Regions from separate parts of the Streptomyces sp. NPDC049887 genome, predicted to be linked through region 2. Evidence: riboswitches for the same ligand, from Rfam matches in the RefSeq annotation. Region 2 holds a riboswitch; the other holds the start of a gene.

The links. A riboswitch is a leader RNA that binds a small molecule or an ion and turns the genes downstream of it on or off. The one in region 2 is predicted to bind cyclic di-AMP.
Positions count from the first base shown of each region.
Region 1: another riboswitch for cyclic di-AMP. It lies ahead of AB0J10_RS07800 (M23 family metallopeptidase); the one in region 2 lies ahead of AB0J10_RS25365 (NlpC/P60 family protein).

Region 1 is NZ_JBFAMM010000005.1:9,470-14,825, reverse strand. Features, by position in the region: gene AB0J10_RS07815 (GNAT family N-acetyltransferase) at 1-662, opposite strand, end outside; gene AB0J10_RS07810 (HPr family phosphocarrier protein) at 838-1,119, shown strand; gene AB0J10_RS07805 (GntR family transcriptional regulator) at 1,268-1,945, opposite strand; gene AB0J10_RS07800 (M23 family metallopeptidase) at 2,120-2,893, opposite strand; cyclic di-AMP (ydaO/yuaA leader) riboswitch at 2,907-3,070, opposite strand; gene AB0J10_RS07795 (pitrilysin family protein) at 3,300-4,703, opposite strand; gene AB0J10_RS07790 (pitrilysin family protein) at 4,700-5,356, opposite strand, start outside.
Region 2 is NZ_JBFAMM010000023.1:85,934-91,289, reverse strand. Features, by position in the region: gene pcrA (DNA helicase PcrA) at 1-1,861, opposite strand, end outside; cyclic di-AMP (ydaO/yuaA leader) riboswitch at 2,072-2,241, shown strand; gene AB0J10_RS25365 (NlpC/P60 family protein) at 2,240-3,406, shown strand; gene AB0J10_RS25360 (hypothetical protein) at 3,520-3,873, opposite strand; gene AB0J10_RS25355 (NlpC/P60 family protein) at 4,124-5,173, shown strand; partial or broken gene AB0J10_RS25350 (esterase) at 5,239-5,356, opposite strand, start outside.

The DNA.
Region 1 (5,356 bases), on a different contig from region 2:
CGACCGGCGCCGATCACCGCGACCGAGCGGGGTGCCAGGAGGCGCTGGACGGAGCGGGCCTCGGCCCGCTGTTCTCGGGCGCGCTGGACCGCGAGGGACCGGGCCGTCGGTTCGAGGTCGAGCGTGAGGTGGACGGAGCCGTCCTCGAAGCTGCGCCGCTGGGTGTATCCGGCGTCGGTGAAAACCTTGATCATTTTGTTGTTGGCGGGCAGCACCTCCGCCGCGAACCGTCTGATCCCGCGCTCCCGCGCGACGGCCGCGATGTGTTCCAGCAGGGTGGAGGCGACACCCCGACCCTGGTGGGCGTCCTGCACCAGGAAGGCGACCTCGGCCTCGTCCGCCGGGGCGGACGCCGGCAGGCCCTGCGCGTTGATGCGGTCGTAGCGGACGGTCGCGATGAACTGGCCGCCGACGGTCACCGCGAGACCCACCCGGTCCACGTAGTCGTGGTGCGTGAACCGGTGCACGTCCTTGGCAGACAGCCGTGGGTAGGGTGCGAAGAACCGGTAGTACTTGGACTCGTCCGAGACCTGTTCGTAGAAACTGACGAGCCGCTCGGCGTCCTCGGTGGTGATGGGCCTGATGTGCGCGGTGCCACCGTCACGCAGCACCACGTCGGCTTCCCAGTGGTCGGGGTAGGCGTGATCCGACGGGGTCTGCATGGGGCAAGGGTAAGGCTCCGGCACGGGTCGCGTTCCCCGAAGTGCGAGGGCAGGCTGGGAGGGCCGATCCCGGCCCCGCACGGGCCGGGGCCGGTGGCCGGGTACTCCGCACCCCATGAGAGACTGGTCTAGACAACCCGCCAACGCTTCCCGCTGAGACTCGAAGGGCACCACCATGGCTGAGCGCCGCGTCAATGTCGGCTGGGCCGAGGGCCTGCACGCCCGCCCCGCGTCCATCTTCGTTCGTGCCGCCACGGCTTCCGGCGTTCCGGTCACGATCGCCAAGGCCGGTGGCACCCCGGTCAACGCCGCCTCGATGCTCGCGGTGCTCGGCCTCGGCGCGCAGGGCGGCGAGGAGATCGTGCTCGCCTCGGACGCGGAGGGCGCGGAAGCCGCCCTGGAGCGTCTGGCGAAGCTCGTGGCCGAGGGCCTCGAGGAGCTTCCTGAGACCGTCTGAAACCGATGAATTCATGTGCGGGCCTCGGTGCCGGAGATTTCCGGCACCGAGGCCCGCACATTTCCCCCCGGAATTAGTCCTGGCTGTTTCTTCGGCAGCAGGAAAAGCCCCCGGCACGCAATGTCCCTCTTTGTATACGGCGCGAATGTTAAGTGCGGTCACCCGCCGTGTTTACGGAATGTTGCGAAACCCTCACGCCTGCGGGGATCCGCAGCCGGTGCGCACTCGTCGTCCGCTCGGCGTGCAGCGCGGTGAGCGCGCGGGCACGCTCGGCGTCGCCGCGCGCCACCGCGTCCACGATCGCCCCGTGCTCCGCCCACGCCTCGACGGGACGGACGGGCCGCTCGACCGCGTACATCCACGCGATCTTGTACCGGAGCTGGGTCAGCAACGCGGTGAGCCCCGGGCTCCCGCACGCCTGGGCCAGGGTCTCGTGGAACCAGGCGCCGAGCGAGCGCAGGTCCTCGCCCTGACCGCGCCTGGCCCGGTCCTGACCGAGTCTGACCAGCCCGCGCAACACCTTGAGGTGCGCCTCGGTGCGCCGCTGGGCGGCCCGGGCTGCACCCAGGGGCTCCAGCAGCAGCCGGATCTCCAGCAGGTCGGCGGCCTCCTGCTCGGTGGGCTCGGCCACGCACGCTCCGGCGTGCCTGCGGGTGACGACGAAACCCTCCGACTCAAGGGTGCGCAGCGCCTCCCGGACCGGGACGCGCGAGACGCCGTAGCGTCGCGCCAGCTGCTCCTCGGTGAGGCGGCTGCCGCGCTCGAACACACCGGAGACGATGTCGTCGCGGATCGCCGTGCACACCGAGCGCGCGGGAATGCGCATACCGAACCTCCGCTTTAATCGCCGCGAAACCCCGTCGAGCGACGTCTGTTTCGGTGACTCTATGGCAGGTGGCCGGAATTTCCGAAGACCCATGGTAATTCATGGATATCTTTTGGCCTGAATACGCCGAAAGCCCCGGCTCGGAGGGGAGCCGGGGCCGGAGGCGAGTGCGCGTCAGACGCGGACACCGTGCGAGCGGAGGTACGAGACCGGGTCGATGTCCGAGCCGTAGTCCTCGCCGGTGCGGGCCTCGAAGTGGAGGTGCGGACCGGAGGAGTTCCCGGTCGATCCGGAGAGGCCGATCTGCTGACCCGGAGTGACCTGCTGGCCGACCGAGACGCTGATCGAGGACAGGTGTCCGTACTGCGTGTAGGTGCCGTCGTGCATGCGCAGGACGACGTTGTTGCCGTAGGCGCCGCCCCAGCCGGCCTCCACGACGGTGCCCATGCCGACGGCGACGACCTCGGTGCCGGAGGCGGCGTGGAAGTCGACGCCGGTGTGGCTGCCGGACGACCACTGGGCGCCCCCGGCGTGGTAGTCGGTGCTCACATAGGAGCCGGCGACCGGGAGCGTGTACGTCATCAGCCGCTTGCGCTCGGCCTCACGGGCGGCACGCTCCGCGGCGTCACGGGCGGCCTTCACCCGGATCTCGGCCTTGCGCTTGGCCTCGGCCTCGGCCTTCTCCTGGGCGGCGACCAGGGCGGCCTCCTGCTGCTGGGCCTCCGCCTGGGCGTCGATCTGTTCGGCGAGCGAGTCGGCTGCGACGGCCTGGGTCAGGCCGGTGTCCTCGACGGGGGCGGAGACGTCGGCCTCGGCGGCGAAGGCCGGGGAGGCGAGAGTGCCGATGACGCCGGTGGTGGCGATGGCCGCGACGGAGGCGACGCCCGCGCTCTTGCGCGACAGGCGGCTCGGACCACGGTGCTTCCCGGTGGCACGGGTGAACGCCATGAAGTGGCTGATCCTTTCCTTCCTTCTCGCCTACCGGGTTAGCTGACGGGTTCGGAGCAGGAAGGTCTCCTACGGGCCCCTCCGCGCGGCGGCGAAGGCACCCGATTCACCCCAGGGGACATATGGGTCCCCGGCTCCCCAGGCTCGCGCCGGACGGGGACTCGGCGATGGCTGCCCGATGCCGCGGGTGCGGCGCGTGCAATTGGCGGACAGCGCAGAAGACGCTAAGCCGATCTTCGCCCAATCACCAAACAGACACGGATCTTTGTAGTGCACGCCACAGGGCAGACACCACTCCTCCCCATCAAACCGGACATAGGGGGAGGCCGTTCCGGGTACGTGAACGGGCCCCGCCGGCGTGAAACCGACGAGGCCCGTAGACGTGCCCCGGAGCGCGGGCGGTCAATCAGCCCGTGACAACGGTCACTTCACCGATTCCGAGCGCCCGGACGGGCTCCTCGATCTCGGAGGCGTCCCCGACGAGGACCGTGACGAGCCGGTCCACGGGGAAGGCGTTGACGACCGCGGCGGTCGCCTCCACCGTGCCGGTCCCGGCCAGCCGCGCGTACAACTGGGCCTGGTAGTCGTCCGGGAGCCCCTGCTCGACCTGGTCGGCCAGCGTGCCCGCCACGGAGGCGGCCGTCTCGTACTTCAGCGGCGCCACGCCCACCAGGTTCTGCACGGCGACATCGCGCTCCGTGTCCGTCAGGCCCTCCGCTGCGAGGACGCGCAGCACCTCGAAGAGGTCGGCGAGAGCGGGACCGGTGTGCGGGGTGTCGACCGAGCCGCTGATGGCGAGCATCGAGGCGCCGGAGGCCCCGCCCGGCGACGCCGGGGTGTCCGAACGCAGCACCTGGCCGAAGGCCCGTACGCCGTAGGTGTAGCCCTTCTCCTCGCGCAGCACGCGGTCCAGGCGCGAGGTGAGCGTGCCGCCGAGGCAGTACGTGCCCAGGACCTGGGCGGGCCAGACCCGGTCGTGACGGTCGGGGCCGATCCGGCCGATCAGCAACTGGGTCTGCACGGCGCCGGGTCGGTCGACGATGACGACGCGGCCCGTGTCGTCGGCGGTGATCGGCGGCATCGGGCGGCTCTCGGCCGAGTCGCCCGTCCAGGCGCCGAGCGTGTCGGTCAGCACGGCGTCCAGGTCCACCCCTTCGAGGTCACCGACGACCACGACCGTGGCCGTGGCCGGGCGGACGTGCGCCTCGTAGAAGGCCCGGACCGCGGCGGAGTCGATGCGCTCGACGGTCTCCTCCGTGCCCTGCCGCGGCCGCGACATCCGTGAGGACGGCGGGAACAGTTGCCGGGAGAGCTCCTTCGCCGCCCGGCGGGCCGGGTTCGCCGTCTCGTGGGGGATCTCGTCCAGCCGGTTGCGCACGAGCCGCTCGACCTCGCTGTCGGCGAACAGCGGGGCGCGCAGCGCCTCGGCGAGCAGGCCGAGGGCCTTCGGCAGCCGCGAGACCGGCACCTCCAGGGAGATCCGCACCCCCGGGTGGTCGGCGTGCGAGTCGAGCGTGGCGCCGCAGCGCTCCAGCTCCGCGGCGAACTCCTCGGCCGAGTGCTTGTCCGTGCCCTCGGACAGTGCGCGGGCCATGATCGTGGCGACACCGTCCAGCCCCTCGGGCTCGGCGTCCAGCGGAGCGTCGAGGAAGATCTCCACGGCCACGACCTGCTGTCCGGGACGGTGGCAGCGCAGCACGGTCAGCCCGTTGCCGAGCGTGCCCCGCTCGGGGGCGGGAAAGGCCCAGGGCCTGGCCTCGCCGGGCTGCGGCTGCGGATGGAGGTCCATGGTCACGGCAGCGTCGGTCACTGGTCCGTCCCCTCTGCGTCGTCGTTGTCCTCGGCGTTCCCGGCGTCGGCTCGCGCGACGGGCTCGTACACGAGCACGGCCCTGTTGTCCGGGCGCAGCCGGGCCTTGGCGACGGCCTGCACCTCCTCGGCGGTGACGTCGAGCACCCGCTGGACGGCGGTGAGCGCCAGCTGCGGGTCGCCGAACAGCACGGCGTACCGGCACAGCTCGTCGGCGCGGCCGGCGACGGTACCGAGGCGGTCCAGCCACTCGCGCTCGAGCTGGGCCTGGGCCCGCTCCATCTCCTCCGCCGTGGGCCCCTCCGCGGCGAAGCGGGCCAGCTCGTCGTCGACCGCCGCCTCGATGTCGGGGACCTCGACGCCCGCGGACGTCTTCACGTCCAGCCAGCCCAGCGAGGGGGCGCCGGCCAGGCGGAGCAGGCCGAAGCCGGCGGCGACGGCCGTGCGGTCGCGGCGGACGAGCCGGTTGTGCAGCCGGGACGACTCGCCGCCGCCGAGGACCGTCAGAGCCAGGTCGGCTGCGTCGGCCTCACGGGTGCCGTCGTGCGGCAGACGGTACGCGGCCATGAGTGCCCGGGCCGGAACCTCCTCCTCCACGACCTCCCGCAGCTGCTCACCGATGACCTCCGGGAGCGAACCGTCGCGCGGCGGCTG
Region 2 (5,356 bases):
CCTGCTCCAGGAACTCGGCGAGCGTGCCCGTCCCCTCCTCGGCGCCCCGATCCTGCTCGAACTCCAGGGCCACCGCAGCGAGTTCCTGGAGGTTCTCGATACGGGTCTCGTCCTGGGGGTCGGTGGATGCCTGCAGTTCGGCGAGGTAGCCGGTCCGCTCCAGCACGGCCTCCAGCACGACCGCGGGACCCGCGCCCGAGTCGACGATCGTGCGCAGCTCCTCCATGAGCGTGTTGAAGCGCTTCACGGCGTTGGCGGAGCGCGCGGCCATGCCGTACGCCTCGTCGACGCGGCGCAGCGCCTGCGGGAACGTGATCCTCTCCCGCAGGGCGAGCGCGTCGACCATCGCCTCGGCGCGCTCGCCGATGCCGCGCTTCGGGACGTTCAGGATCCGCCGCAGCGGCACGTTGTCCTCGGGGTTGGCGAGGACCCGGAGGTACGCGAGGACGTCGCGGACCTCCTTGCGTTCGTAGAAGCGCACCCCGCCGACGACCTTGTACGGCAGGCCGACGCGGATGAAGATCTCCTCGAAGACACGGGACTGGGCGTTGGTCCGGTAGAAGACCGCAACGTCCCCGGCCCTGGCCTCGCCCGCGTCCGTCAGCCGGTCGATCTCGTCGGCGACGAACTGGGCCTCGTCGTGCTCGGTGTCCGCGACGTAGCCGGTGATGTGCGCTCCGGCGCCCGCGTTCGTCCACAGGTTCTTGGGACGACGGCTCTCGTTGCGCTCGATCACGGCGTTGGCGGCGGAGAGGATCGTCTGGGACGAGCGGTAGTTCTGCTCGAGCAGGATCGTGGTCGCGTCCGGGTAGTCCTCCTCGAACTGGAGGATGTTGCGGATCGTGGCGCCGCGGAACGCGTAGATCGACTGGTCGGCGTCGCCCACCACGCACAGCTCGGCGGGGCCGAGGTCGTCGTAGCCCGTCCCGACCAGCTCGCGCACGAGCGTGTACTGGGCGTGGTTGGTGTCCTGGTACTCGTCGACCAGGACATGGCGGAACCGGCGCCTGTAGTGCTCGGCGACGTCCGGGAACGCCTGGAGCAGATGGACCGTGGTCATGATGATGTCGTCGAAGTCCAGCGCGTTGGCCTCGCGGAGGCGTGCCTGGTACATCCGGTACGCCTCGGCCAGCGTCTTCTCGAAACCTCCCCCGGAGCCTTCGGCCTGGGCGGTCCCCCCACCAACCCGGTCGGCGAAGGTCTCCTCGTCGATCAGCTCGTTCTTCAGGTTCGAGATCTTGGCACTGAACGACTTCGGCGGGTACCGCTTCGGGTCGAGGTCCAGATCGCGGCAGACCAGTGCCATCAGCCGCTTGGAGTCGGCGGCGTCGTAGATCGAGAAGGACGACGTGAAGCCGAGCCTCTTGCTCTCCCGGCGCAGTATGCGGACGCACGCGCTGTGGAAGGTGGAGACCCACATGGCGCGGGCGCGTGGGCCGACGAGCTGCTCGACGCGCTCCTTCATCTCGCCCGCGGCCTTGTTGGTGAAGGTGATGGCCAGTATCTGGCCGGGGTGGACGTCGCGGGTCGCCAGCAGATGGGCGATCCGGTGGGTCAGCACCCGGGTCTTGCCGGAGCCGGCGCCGGCGACGATGAGCAGCGGCGATCCCGTGTGGACGACGGCGGCGCGCTGCTGCTCGTTCAGCCCGTCGAGCAGGGCCGCCGGGTCGATGACGGGGCGCGGGGCCCCGTTGCGGTAGTGGGCGTCCCCGGACGGGGGCACGTCGAACCTGCCCTCGAAGAGGTCGTGCGGGACCTCGTCCGCGGGCAGGTGCTCGTCGTCCTCCGGTGGCGGGGGGTCCTCCGGGGCCGGGGTGCGCTGGAGGTCCGCCAGGAAACTGTCGTCAAAGAGGCTGCTCATCGCTCTCCGAGTCTAGGCGGCCCCACGGACAGCCCGCCGCCGCCTTCGCGGGAATCACCATCGGACACCTCCAGTCATGACACGGACACATAGCGCCAAGGTCACGAAAATGTATCGGGCATATCGACCACTCTCCTTCACAGCAGCACCACACTTTGGCTAGCGTGCTCGCCCAGGCGGCCCGTACCCCCTTCGACGAACCACGTCGGCCGGGCAGCCGCGCCGAATCCGTGCTCCTCACAGAGGACTTCGGAACCGGGGACCCACTCAGAAAGCACAACCGGGGTGAATCGGGCCTGGTTTCACCTGGTCCGTAGGGCAAACCTTCCGTTCCGTCCGAACCCGACAGCTAACCCGGTAGGCGTTCCACGGAAGGAGATGCCGGCCTTGGCGTCGCACCGCAAGCCGCGCAGCCGCACACGTACGAACACACCTGCCGTCGGGTTCACGACGGCCGCGATAGCGGGGGTCTCGCTCCTCTCGGCCCAGAATGCGACAGCCGACCCGAAGCCCAGCATCGAAGAAGTCCAGAAGAAGGTCGACGACCTCTACCGCCAGGCGGGTTCGTCGACCCAGGAGTACAACAAGGCGAAGGAGTCCGCCGAACAGCAGCGCCGCAAGGTGGACCGGGCCCTCGACGAGGCCGCCGAGCGCACGGAGGCGCTCAACGAGTCCCGGCGCGCCCTCGGCAGCTACGCGGCCGCCCAGTACCGCACCGGCGCCGTCACCCCGACCGCCGCACTGCTCTTCGCCGACAACCCGCAGTCCTACGCCGACCAGACACAACTGATGGACCGGCTGACCGAGCAGCAGCGCGGCGCCATCGCCGACTACGAGACCCAGCGGGCCGAGGCGGCGAAGCAGCGCGCCCAGGCCACCCGGAGCCTGGAGACCCTCACGGACTCACAGGAGTCGCTGCGCGCCAGGAAGCAGGCCGTCCAGAAGAAGCTCGCCGAGGCGCGGGAGCTGCTGTCGCAGCTGACCGCAGAGGAGCGGGCCCGGCTCGCCGAACTCGAGCGCAAGAAGGAGGAGGAGGCCCGCCGGAAGGCCGAGGCGAGGGCCAAGGCGGAAGCCGAGGCCGAGGCCGAACGGCAGCTCCAGGAGCGTGAGCGGCAGGAGCGCGAACAGACGGGCACCGGCGCGGAATCCGGCTCGGGTACGGGGACGACCTCCGGAACGACCGGCGGCACGTACGCGGCCAAGGCCGAGAAGGTGCTGTCCTTCGCGCGCGCCCAGATCGGCAAGCCGTACGTCTGGGGCGCGACGGGCCCGAGCTCGTTCGACTGCTCCGGGCTCACCCAGGCCGCCTGGCGCGCGGCGGGCGTCGACCTCCCCCGGACGACCTGGGACCAGGTGAAGGCCGGACAGAGCGTGGCGACGGCCGATCTGCTCCCGGGCGACCTGGTCTTCTTCTACGACGACATCAGCCACGTCGGGATCTACATCGGCGACGGCAAGATGATCCACGCCCCCAAGCCGGGCGCGAACGTCCGCGAGGAGTCGATCTACTACATGCCGATCCACGGCAGCGTCCGGCCCGCGTAGCGTTCTCGCGGGCCGGTGACCCACGACAACCGCCCCACGGAGTCACGCACTCGCGCCGCGACGCCCTTCGGGACAGGGGGTTGCGGCGCGAGCCGTGCACGGGCCCGGACCACTCAGGTCCACAGGGTCGCGATGAGGACGTTCGCCAGGGTCAGGCCGCCGACCGCCGCGAACACCCCCTTGTCCACGGTCTCCTCGTCCCGCTTGACGTAGACGAGCGCCAGGATCACCACGAGCACGGCGAGCTTGATACCGATCTTGAGGTTGTTCACGGGCTGGCCGTCCGCCTGGTTCAGTCCCACCAGCGCCACACCCGTCACCAGCATGGTCAGCGCGCCGTGCAGCATCCCGGGCGTGAAGCGCGCCGCCCCCGCCCCCATCGCCTTCATCTGCGTGAGGAAACCGCCGAGCAGCGCGGCGATGCCGATGATGTGAAGGGCGACGAAGACATTGATGAGTACGTCCATGGCACCGGAGCCTAGCCGGACGGTCCCAAAGCGAACCCACGCGGTCCTTCTCATGCCAATTCCGTTCATGGCGCCACTTCGCGGTGACCGAGAGCTCTAGCGTCCTCACCCAGGTGGTCGGCTCCACCACCGTCCGCACCCGGACGGCCGCCGGCCGCCCCCGCCGGAAGAGCCGGTGGCGGGCCGCTCCCCCTGTGCGGTCCGCCGCCGGTCCCCGTACCGGCGGGCCCCTACGGAAGGACAGGCCCTCGTGGCAGCGCACCGCAAGCCCAGGCAGCGCACGCTTCCCGGCACCGCCGCACGCCTCTCCGCCACTCTCGCGCTCGCCGGTGCGGCCACCACCACCGCCTTCGAGGGCGCCGCGCAGGCCGAGCCGGTGCCCACCGCGGACGAGGTCCGGGCCGGAGCCGACCGGCTGTACCAGGAAGCGGAGGCCGAGACCGAGAAGTACAACGGGGCGAAGGAGAAGGCCGATACGGCGCTGAGGGAGGCCGGGGAACTCCGCGACGAGGCCGCCCGGCGCACGGAGCGCCTGAACGCCTCCCGCGACGCGCTGGGTTCCTTCGCGAGGGCGCAGTACCGGGCGGGCGGCCTCGATCCCGCCCTGCGGCTCGTCCTCGACTCCGACCCCGCGCGGTACCTCGCGGGCGCCGAGCTGACCGAGCGGGTCGGTGACCGCCGGACCGCGGCCCTCGCCGCGCTGCGGCGGCAGACGAGAGAGCTCGAGCAGGTGCGCGCCGAGGCCGGTGAGCGGCTGGCCGAGTTCGAGGAGCAGCGGGCCCGCGTGGCCCACCACCGCGCGGTGGTGCGGAAGAAGCTGGCCGCGGCCCAGGCCCTGCTGGCGCGACTCACCGCCGAAGAGCGCGCGGCCCACGCCGGGCGGGACGGCACCGCCGCGGGCCGCGCGGACCGCGGCACGGTCCGCACCGGACCCGCCGTCGCCGCGCCCAACCCCCGTGCCGCACAGGCCGTCGCCTACGCGTACGGGGCCCTCGGCAAGCCCTACGTCTGGGGCGCGACGGGGCCGTCCGCCTTCGACTGCTCGGGGCTGACCCAGGCCGCCTGGCGCTCCGCCGGGGTGGCGCTGCCGCGCACCACGTACAGCCAGATCGACGCGGGGCAGCGGGTTCCGAGGTCCCGGCTGGCGCCGGGAGACCTGGTGTTCTTCTACTCCGGCGTCTCGCACGTGGGTCTGTACATCGGTGGTGGCCAAATGATCCACGCCCCTCGTCCGGGAGCGCCGGTACGGATCGCGCCGATCGACCAGATGCCCTACGCGGGAGCGACGCGGATCGCCTGATCGTGCCGGCCCGTGGGGTGCGGGCGCGACTCGCCGGCGGCCCGGGGCGGGGTCGCCCGGCGGGGCAGGGTCGTGCGCGGGGCGACGAGGGTGAACGGGGCGATCTCGCCGCTCTCCGTCAACGGCCCCAGTTGCTCCTGCACGTCGAGCGTGGCGAACCACGCCTTCGCCGACCCCGGGTAC